DNA from 3 places in the Gracilibacillus caseinilyticus genome. Region 2 is predicted to be linked to each of the others. Evidence: riboswitches for the same ligand, from Rfam matches in the RefSeq annotation. Region 2 holds a riboswitch; each other region holds the start of a gene.

Region 1 (3,283 bases), 340 kb from region 2:
TCCGCTAAAGCCATATTTGGTCGAACATAGTCTGAGAATTCTACAAGCTCCAGGTTAATGCCTTCTTCTGCAGCTTTCTCTTTGACAAATTCCCAGATCGGAACACCCGAACCATTCAAGCCGATTTTTAATGTAACTTCTTCACTACCATCGTCCCCAGCATTCGTTGTGTCGTCATTGCCACAGCCTGCCAAAATTCCTGCAATCGATAAAATGAAAATAAATAAGATCAACCATCTCTTTTTCAATGAAAAAACCTACCTTCTTCGTGATGTTTTGGATAATGTATTTCCTAGTGATTGGATCAGCTGTACAATTAATACAAGCAGTAAAACCGTCACAATCATTATATCTGTTTCAAAACGCTGGTAACCATAAGCAATCGCCAAATCACCCAGTCCACCACCGCCGACAAAGCCAGCCATGGCAGACGCACCAACGATCCCAATCGTCGCAATCGTAATGTTCAAGATCAACGAACTGAATGCCTCCGGAACCATAACTCGAAAAATAATTTGCCAAGGCTTCGCCCCCATCGCCTCTGCTGCTTCAATCACACCAGGTGATACTTCCAGCAAACTGCTTTCTACCAATCTCGCAATATATGGCGCTGCAAATACGACTAATGGGACAATCGCTGCTGCTGTCCCAATCGTAGTTCCAATGAGCAATCTAGTAAAAGGTATAATGGCAACGAGCAAAATAATAAAAGGAATCGATCGTAAGAAATTAATAACGCCATTCAACACATTAAAAAATGGCTTATTTCCATACAAATTACCTGGTCTTGTGATGACTAGAATAATCCCCAGTGGCAGTCCTAAAATTAGAGAAAACGCCAGGGAGAATCCTACCATTTGCAGTGTTTGCAGTGTAGCGTCCAAAATTCTTGGCCAGAATTCCATTAACTTAACGTCCATCTGCTGTAACCTCCTCCACTTTCACTTTGCTGTCGATAAACTGATATGCTTCTTGGATCTCACTGGACTTCCCTTGCAATTCAACCACCAAGTTACCGAATGGTCGGCCTTGCAGCTCCACTATCTGCCCAAACAAAATATTGGTGTGTACATCGTAACGCTTCGCAACTTCTGAGATAAGCGGCATTTCCGTTGAGTCATTTTCAAAAGTTAACCGATAAATAGCGCTATTGCCTTGCGAGCGAGTCACCTTATCCATCACCGATTGCGGCAGCTCATCATTCATGACCGTTTTGACGAAGTTCTTCGTCGTTTGCTGCTGCGGATTCGAAAAGACATCAAAGATCGAGCCTTCTTCAATCACCTTTCCTTCCTCCATCACCGCAACGCGATCACAGACTTCCTTAATAACTTGCATTTCATGGGTGATCATTAAAATCGTAATGTGATACTCATCTCTTACTTTTCGTAATAAATCAAGAATCGAACTGGTTGTCTGCGGGTCTAATGCAGATGTCGCTTCATCACAAAGCAATATCTCCGGATCGGTTGCCAATGCTCTCGCAATTCCTACACGCTGTTTCTGCCCGCCAGACAGCTGTTCCGGATAATGATCCGCTTTATCTGCTAACCCGACAAACTCTAGTAATTCCTCTACTTTTTGTTTGACTTTAGTTCCAGGTACTCCCGCTAAGGATAACGGAAAACCGACATTATGAAAGACTGTCTTTGATTCTAGTAAATTAAAATGTTGAAAAATCATGCCTATTTTTCGGCGCACATCAATCAGTTCTCTTTTAGAAAGACTTAATAGATCGTTGTGGTTTACGAGAACTTTGCCAATATCCGGTCTTTCCAACAAGTTGACACAGCGTATCAAGGTACTTTTTCCAGCGCCACTAAAACCAATCACGCCAAATATTTCACCTCGGTCAATCGACAAGTTGACCTGATCGACTGCGGTTATTTCCCTGTCGTTCGTTATGTACGTCTTACTGATGTTCTGAAACTCAATCATAACTTCACTCTTTTCTAACGTATTGTGTGTTGTCTTCAGATGAATTTAAAATTAGAAAAACTCGTCATTCGCCTCGTCTATTAGCGAGTACCGAAGTTTTTCTTATACTTGGTACATACTAAATTTTCACTACGTCGTGCTTCTTCATTGCTAAAATTTTATACTTTCCTACCGTACAAAAAAATCTCCCCTTCATTCTTAGAAGAGAAGATTCAATATGTATGTATTAAACTCCTCTTATCTTTCAAGTGAACGGTTCACTTGATGGAATTGGCACGCTCTTTTTATTCCATAATCAGAATAAAACCCGTTGCCGAGGTTTCACAGGGCCAGTCCCTCCACCTCTCTGGATAAGAATGAAAATAGTATGAATTTTTTAATAGCAATGTTGTTATTTTAATCCACACCTTACCTTTTGTCAACATATTCTGACAATTTGTGCAACTCTTACATCAATTGTTGTTTCGCACGCTTTACAACATCCTTCATTTGCTTTTCCGGATGAGATAACAAATCGCCATGGCCAACCGCCAGCACAGAGGGGTGCAAATTCACTAATCGTTGCGCTGTTCCCACTGCCATTTTTTTATCCCATGTGGCCCAAGCAGGAAACGGAAATCGCCAACGGACATCTCCAGATACAGCTAATCCACCGAATATTTGGAAGGCATCCCCTGCTATCAGACTGTGATCTCTCACATGCAAAAAAGACATGCTGCCCGGCGAATGACCAGGTGACAGAATCGCTTTCAAAGAACCGATTTGAGCACCATCCTCAAATAGCTGATACGGCACACGATTGATTTGTTTTTCCAGACCGCCATCCAGCATTTTTATGTCTTCAGAAGGCACGAAAATTTCCACCTCAGGCAGATCCGCTTTCAATCCTGCCAACGCTCCAATATGGTCACTGTGAATATGTGTGAGCAATTTTTTCAATTGGCTTTCCGATATCAGCCGCAGCTTTGACAATCGCTTTTTTGAAAAAAGGTAATCCAGCATCGACTAGTGTAAGGGATTGATCTTCCTCTACAAAATAACAATTAACAGGAAAAAATCTCGGCATAAAAGCGAGCTGATACAGCTGGTTAGACTTTGTTACTTTCACCTTCATCCACTCCCCGAATATTTATATCCCATAGATACGATTGAGATCACAAGGTGGTTACATAATAAAAAGAATTTTAAGAAAAACTAACATTACTATCATTATTCAATCCAGGAGGTAACCATGACAATCGTCCGACTTGGCTATGTGGCCATGAGCAAATACGTAAAAAATGCCTCACCTTCGCAAACGATGACATTTAAGCAATTTGAAACAATAAGAGATCGAGAGGCAGCG
Region 2 (3,283 bases):
AGCAATACGACCAGAATCAATACCTTTTTCCTCATGGTCAACACCTACAGTTATAAATCTTATCCTTATTAAGTATACCCGTCCATTTATGATTGCTAACATGTGTTATAGAATATGCATCTTAACAATTGAAAATGAGTCAATTTGTGAAATGATACGAATTGTATCACAATAATCTGACCGTGTTATGGAAAATATTCATTAAAAAGCATAAGACCGCAAACCGAAATGGCCTGCGGTCTCACATATATATATTTATCTTGGGGAGATAAATAACGATAGTCAGGGAGAGTTACTCTCCGCGGCGTAAGCGGTCTGCCTCTTGAAATGGGCATTTGTTCTCGACAATGACTTGACCGTATGCTTCCGCCTTTTCTTTTGTAGCAGGGTCTGTCTGCCCTTCAGCAAACCAAACAATTTTGGCCTGGTTTGTATATGCAGCAGCTGCTTCCTTTTGATGTAAAATGTATAATATATCAATCTCACCTTCTGCCTGATCCGCTTTGGTGATGTGATAACCTAATTTAGATAATTTGCTGAGTGCTTCAGAGTCTTCGAGTGAGCCAGCCACTGCGATTGTTTTCGGGCGAATGTCGCCGTTTTCTCTCGCAAGTGGGGAAGATAATACCCACGAGATTGCCTTCTCCGCACCCGTTGAAATCGTTGGTTCGCTATCTGTTGCAACTGCAATCGCCTGATCTAAGTCCTCGATAATATCTTCAGCTGTTTCAATACCAACAGAAAGTCGGATTAATTCTTCTGTAACGCCAGATTTCTTTAATTCTTCCTTCGTCAATTGCTGGTGGGTAGTGGATGCAGGATGAATAATTAATGATTTCGCATCTCCCACATTGGCAACATGAGACCATAATTGTACATGATCAATTATTTTTCGTCCAGTTTCTCTACCACCCTTTATACCAAAGACGATCATAGAACCAAAAAGGTTACAAAAATATTTTTTTGCTAATGAATGGGAAGGGTGATCCTCTAGTCCAGGATAGGAAACCCATTCCACTTGTGGATGATTTTTCAGGTAATGCGCAACGGCTTCGGTATTTTCGCTGTGACGTTTCACTCTTAAATGTAACGTCTCCAGACCTTGTAAGAAATAAAAAGCATTCTGCGGGCTTAACGATGGTCCAATATCTCGTAATAATTGGACACGAAGCTTAATCGCAAATGCCGGTGGTCCAATATCAATTCCGAAGCGAATACCATTATACGATTCGTCAGGTTCCGTAAAACCAGGGAATCGGTCACTATTCCAATTAAATCGCCCACTGTCTACCACAATACCGCCGATGGAAGTACCGTGCCCGCCAATCCATTTCGTAGCAGAGTGCACGACAATGTCAGCTCCCCAGCTAATTGGTTTACACACATACGGGGTGGCAAATGTATTATCAATAATAAGTGGAACTCCATGTTCATGGGCAATATCAGCAACAGCTTCGATATCGAGCACATGTAAACTAGGATTGGTAATCACTTCACCGTATACAGCTTTCGTCTTGTCTGTGATAGCTTCTCTGAAATTCTCAGGATTAGTACCATCGACGAATTTCACGTTAATACCGTATTTAGGTAAAGTTGTGTTAAACAGGTTGTAAGTCCCGCCATACAAATTGCTGTCTGCTACAATTTCATCGCCGGCATTAGCCAAGTTCAGAATGGCGAGTGTAATAGCAGATGCGCCTGAAGCTGTGCCGACAGCAGCAACTCCATCTTCTAATAAAGCAATACGCTGTTCGAAGACGTCAACCGTTGGATTCATGATACGCGAATAAATATTGCCCATTTCTGCTAGAGCAAAAAGATTTTGGGCATGCTCTGTGTTGTTGAATACATAAGAAGTAGTTTGATAGATTGGTACGGCACGCGCATTGGTTGCTGGATCAACTTGCTGGCCGCCATGCAATAAATTGGTCTCACTTCCTGGAAATTGAAACGGATTTGTCATTGATGTACCCTCCTCTAAACTAATGAAAAAAAACCTCTTCTCACCGATAGTAAGAAGAGGTTTGCTTATGTAAGTTCAGTCCTCCTCTTATCTTTCAGGTCAAACCTGTAGGATTTAGCACCATTTCAACTAAAGAAATTGACGGTTGCCGGGCTTCACAGGGCCTATTCCCTCTGCCACTCGAAATAAGAGTTCGTATTTATTTAATTGACTACATTATAAGTCATACATTGGCAATCGTCAACAAATATATCAGAATTTTGCGAAGTAATAGAATCTTCTGCAGATTAACATAAACTTTATGATCATTTTTCGTTCGCTATGCATAGTATAAAGTGGGTAACAAGACCAGGAGGGATGAACATGTCACAAAAAGGCGGAAAACATGATTGGGGAGAAGACTTTATTAAGAAGTTAGACTCATTCCTTTATGAAAAACCGAACCGTAACGTAATGGAAACGATTGATAGTTTTTTTGAACAGGTCAAAATGCCGAAACAGATTCCCGCAGATGTTGTGGAGACAGACGATGAATGGATCGTACGTGTCGATTTGCCAGGTATAAAAAAAGAACAGATCAAGTTGAAATTGTTAGGTAATCAAATTTCTATAACTGTTGATCATGAAGAAGAAATCGATCAGCACGATCAAACGTATCAATATTATCATAAAGAACGAAGACAGCAACGTAAGCAACGGACGATCACCTTACCATATGCAGTTGATAAAGAAACAGCCAAGGCAAGTTTTCAAGATGGTGTATTGGAAATCAGAGGACCAAAAAATCAAGCAGAAGATGACGCTTTAAGTATTGATTAAGCTAATAGCAATTGCTATTAGCTTAATCATAATTGTGCTATATTAGGAATAGACGACTTTTTTTGCACGTTAGAAAAGTATGAAATTTTCTCAGCGTTGTAATTCGACAGGCTGAAAATGTCACCAGTACTTGTCGATAAGCCGAATTTTCTTTAAAAAGGAGGTTTTCCTTTGGAGATTACCCAGCTCGTTATCACTTTTCTACTGGTATTTAATATTGTCTTATCATTAACTATTATCTTCCTTGAGCGAAAAAATGCCACGGCGACTTGGGCTTGGATCATGGTGTTAACCTTCATTCCGATTTTTGGATTTATTTTATATCTTATTTTTGGAAGAAAGTTAAGTAACAAAACGATTTTCACATGGGATACCAAGAGTAAATTAGGGGTCAAAAAGGCAGTTCAGCATCAGCTGCGGGAAATCGAAAATGGTGATTTCTTTATTAGTGATCCCCGCTTGTATCAATACAAGGACTTGTTTTATTTGCATTTACGTAAT
Region 3 (3,283 bases), 1.5 Mb from region 2:
GTAGTGATTCCCAACTGACCGCACCATCCACAATGCCTGTTGTTGTCACTACATGCTGAATACTATCCATCTGTTCTGCTATTTCCTCTACCTTATCGGAAATATCAAATGGTTTTCCCTTATATTGATAATGAAGATGAGCAATCAATACTTTAGGCTGTACTTGGCCAATACGATCGATAATACCCTTCGCTCCGAAATCCGGTGAACAAGACGTCCAAATCGCACCAAGCGAAGCAGTAGCTAATAATGCTACAAGGCCGTCAATATTATTTGTCGTAACTCCTGCAACACAATCGCCTCGTTTCACGCCTAGCTGCTTAAATCCTTGTTGAGCTTTAGCCACTTGCTCGCTGAGATCTCTAAATGTGATCGCTTGTGTCACGCCTGTTTCGTCCGCTTGAAAAACGGCTATGTTGTCAGGATTGGCTTGCAGGACATTTTCTGCAAAATTAAGTGATGCATCAGGAAAGAAAACCGCATCCACCATTGAATCTGCTGGATTGTAATAGCGAGTGCCCTTTTCACCAATAATACCGGCATAATCCCAAACAGCTGACCAAAATTCCGCAATATGGGTAATCGACCATCGGTGCAGTCTGTCGTATGGAAATAATGACTGATCAACAAACACAGCAAAGGCTTTTAGATGGGACTGATCGATATCACGTTGTGCAGGTTCCCATAATACTCGGTTACGGGTTACAATTTGACTACTCATGATCATTCTCCTTTCGTTGGTACTTCAATTAAAATAGCAATTCCTTGACCACCGCCTCCACATAATGCAGCTATTCCTTTGCCACCGCCACGTCGTTGTAACTCTTTCGCTAAGGTCAATATTAATCGAAAGCCTGTACCACCAAGTGGATGACCAATTGCGATCGCTCCACCGTTGACATTCACTTTATCCAAATCGAGGTCAAGTGCACGACAGCTTGCAATTACCACACTTGCAAAAGCTTCGTTAATTTCAAATAAATCAATATCGTCGACCGACAGCTTCTGTGCTGTTAACAGCTTCTGAATCGCATCAGCTGGTTTTGTTTGTAAACTGGCATCTGGTCCTGCCGTTTCTGTCCAACCGGTAATCGTTGCAAGTGGAGAAAGATCCAATGCTTCTGCCTTTTCACTGGATGTGACGATACCGATACTTGCTCCATCTGTCATCTGCGAAGCATTCCCCGCCGTTATCGTGCCACCCTCTGCAAATACAGGTTTCAAGTTTGCTAGTCTTTCCGCTGTTGTCTGCTCACGTATGCCTTCATCTTCCTCTAAAATGTCTGAAAAAGGTATAATCTCTTCTCGCAAAAACCCTTTCGACCGAGCGAAGGCTGCGCGCTGTTGCGAGAGTGCTGCGAGGTGATCCTGTTCCGTTCGTCCAATACCATATTTCTGATTTGCCTGTTCCGTCAACGCTCCCATTGATTGCTCACTCAATGAACACCATAACCCATCATGTAATAACGTATCTGTCATGGTCTGGTGCCCAAACTTTTTACTATGTTTCGTTACTGTAAAAGGTGCATTCGACATTGAATCAAATCCACCAACGATATAAGTTGTGCCTTCCTGCAACAAAATTCTTCGGGCTGCATCAATTACAGAAGCTACTCCACCTAAACAAACATTGTTCAACGTAATAGCAGGGGTATGACTGCTAATCCCAGCTGCATGTGCTACTTGTCTTGCAGGATTTTGGCCTTGTCCAGCCTGAATGACTTCCGCTAACAACACACCATCAAACGGCGCTAATTCAGGATATTTTTCATGTAAGTACTTCATTGGCGCACTTGCCAATTCAGTGGCCGAATATGATGATAATGCTCCGTTCCATTTTCCAAAAGGCGTCCTTATACCGTCTACAAGTACAATCGACATTAGATATTCACCCTCTTATTTATTTACTAGCTTAATAGTTTTTTGAATATATTTAATATTCAGACTTTTTTGGTTAATAAAAGCTGGTAAAACAGATCCCTTTTGTGTAAAACAAAAAATCTCCCTATCTAGAGATAGAGAGATTCAACTTGCTAATAAAACTCCTTATCTCTACTAAGTATAGTGACTTAGTTGGATTTGGCACCTATATTAAGCAATGCTTAATGGTTGCCGAGGCTTCAAAGGGCCATTCCCTCCACCTCTCTTGATAAGACAAGATCCTATTAAGTTAACGTTTTGATTATTGATAACTTTAGCATGTTTTGTCGTTATATGTCAATGGCAGAAAAACACCATTAATCAACAGCACTGAATTCGTGTACCCACACTTTCATCTTCGGTCCCCAAGGCATACCAGGGTGAAGAGATAAAATAGACTGTTTGTATGCTTCTAAATTATCGTATCCTTCTCGCTTAGCGTCCTCATCCGTAATCATTCCAAGTGACTGTTGATACACATTATCGACACGGAAATGGTGATCTTTCAGTGTCATCACCTCTCCAATATCCGCATATCGGCCATTTCGTCTTGTTGCTGTTTTTTCTCCTTTAATGACTTTTTCTACGTCTGCTTCTATTGTAACAAGGCGGTCAATTGTACACGTTTTTGGCGGCAACTGCTGTGAGTTATGTTGATTACTCATCTTGCATCTTTCCTTTCTATCCAATAAAGATAATCATTTTATATAAAATAAATCAGCATATTTTGCGGGACACTTCTTTTTTATTTTATCACAGCACCGGCAACTATTCATGGGGGTGAACCTAATAAAAACTGAACATTTCGTGTCAAAATCGTATTTTGTCAGGAATAGATGATTATTTGTCCAACATAGAAAACAATCGAGATACGGTTTGATATAAGAAATCAGACTAATACAATAGACCTATCACCTTCCAAATAATAAAAATAGTTAATCGATAACCTTGATAAATCAAAGTGAATAAGCACCTGTTCCAGAAAAAAAACAAATGATTTTGTCCAAAAAACAGAGATAACCGGGTAAATTCTATTAATTATAAAATTTATAATAAATTAGATTGTTTTATAATTACTTTGTGTTAGAATGTATTCTATAAAGTCATCGATTAGCTAAAAAACACTCTATTATTCATTGTTTTTTTACCTCTTTCTAAGATTCACGAAAGGAGGAAAATTATTCAAAAGAAAGAGATAAAATAAAAATTTTAACGAGGTGATTTTATGAAAACAATTAAAAAAAGATCTTTTTTGTGTTTAAGTTTTATCTTGTTAATTTCCACTTTCTTTTTTATTTTCACTCCAAAAATGCAAGCAGAAACCGGTTTTTATGTAAGCGATAACAAACTTTATGATGCAACC

What was found. Region 2 has a riboswitch for S-adenosylmethionine ahead of MUN88_RS09035 (PLP-dependent aspartate aminotransferase family protein). Riboswitches for the same ligand answer to the same signal wherever they lie in the genome.
Region 1: linked by a shared signal. The riboswitch ahead of MUN88_RS10595 (methionine ABC transporter ATP-binding protein) and the one ahead of MUN88_RS09035 (PLP-dependent aspartate aminotransferase family protein) in region 2 are both predicted to bind S-adenosylmethionine.
Region 3: linked by a shared signal. The riboswitch ahead of MUN88_RS01890 (thiolase family protein) and the one ahead of MUN88_RS09035 (PLP-dependent aspartate aminotransferase family protein) in region 2 are both predicted to bind S-adenosylmethionine.

The regions. Positions count from the first base shown of each region.
Region 1 covers NZ_CP095072.1:2,238,021-2,241,303, reverse strand. The annotation lists gene MUN88_RS10605 (MetQ/NlpA family ABC transporter substrate-binding protein) at 1-248, opposite strand, end outside; gene MUN88_RS10600 (methionine ABC transporter permease) at 258-920, opposite strand; gene MUN88_RS10595 (methionine ABC transporter ATP-binding protein) at 910-1,938, opposite strand; SAM riboswitch class I at 2,173-2,295, opposite strand; partial or broken gene MUN88_RS10590 (MBL fold metallo-hydrolase) at 2,386-3,046, opposite strand; gene uvsE (UV DNA damage repair endonuclease UvsE) at 3,170-3,283, shown strand, end outside.
Region 2 covers NZ_CP095072.1:1,895,959-1,899,241, forward strand. The annotation lists gene MUN88_RS09030 (SGNH/GDSL hydrolase family protein) at 1-35, opposite strand, end outside; gene MUN88_RS09035 (PLP-dependent aspartate aminotransferase family protein) at 293-1,963, opposite strand; SAM riboswitch class I at 2,048-2,155, opposite strand; gene MUN88_RS09040 (Hsp20/alpha crystallin family protein) at 2,327-2,782, shown strand; gene cls (cardiolipin synthase) at 2,954-3,283, shown strand, end outside.
Region 3 covers NZ_CP095072.1:400,100-403,382, forward strand. The annotation lists gene MUN88_RS01885 (acetoacetate--CoA ligase) at 1-721, opposite strand, end outside; gene MUN88_RS01890 (thiolase family protein) at 724-1,881, opposite strand; SAM riboswitch class I at 2,044-2,156, opposite strand; gene MUN88_RS01895 (ASCH domain-containing protein) at 2,238-2,585, opposite strand; gene MUN88_RS01900 (glycoside hydrolase family 5 protein) at 3,146-3,283, shown strand, end outside.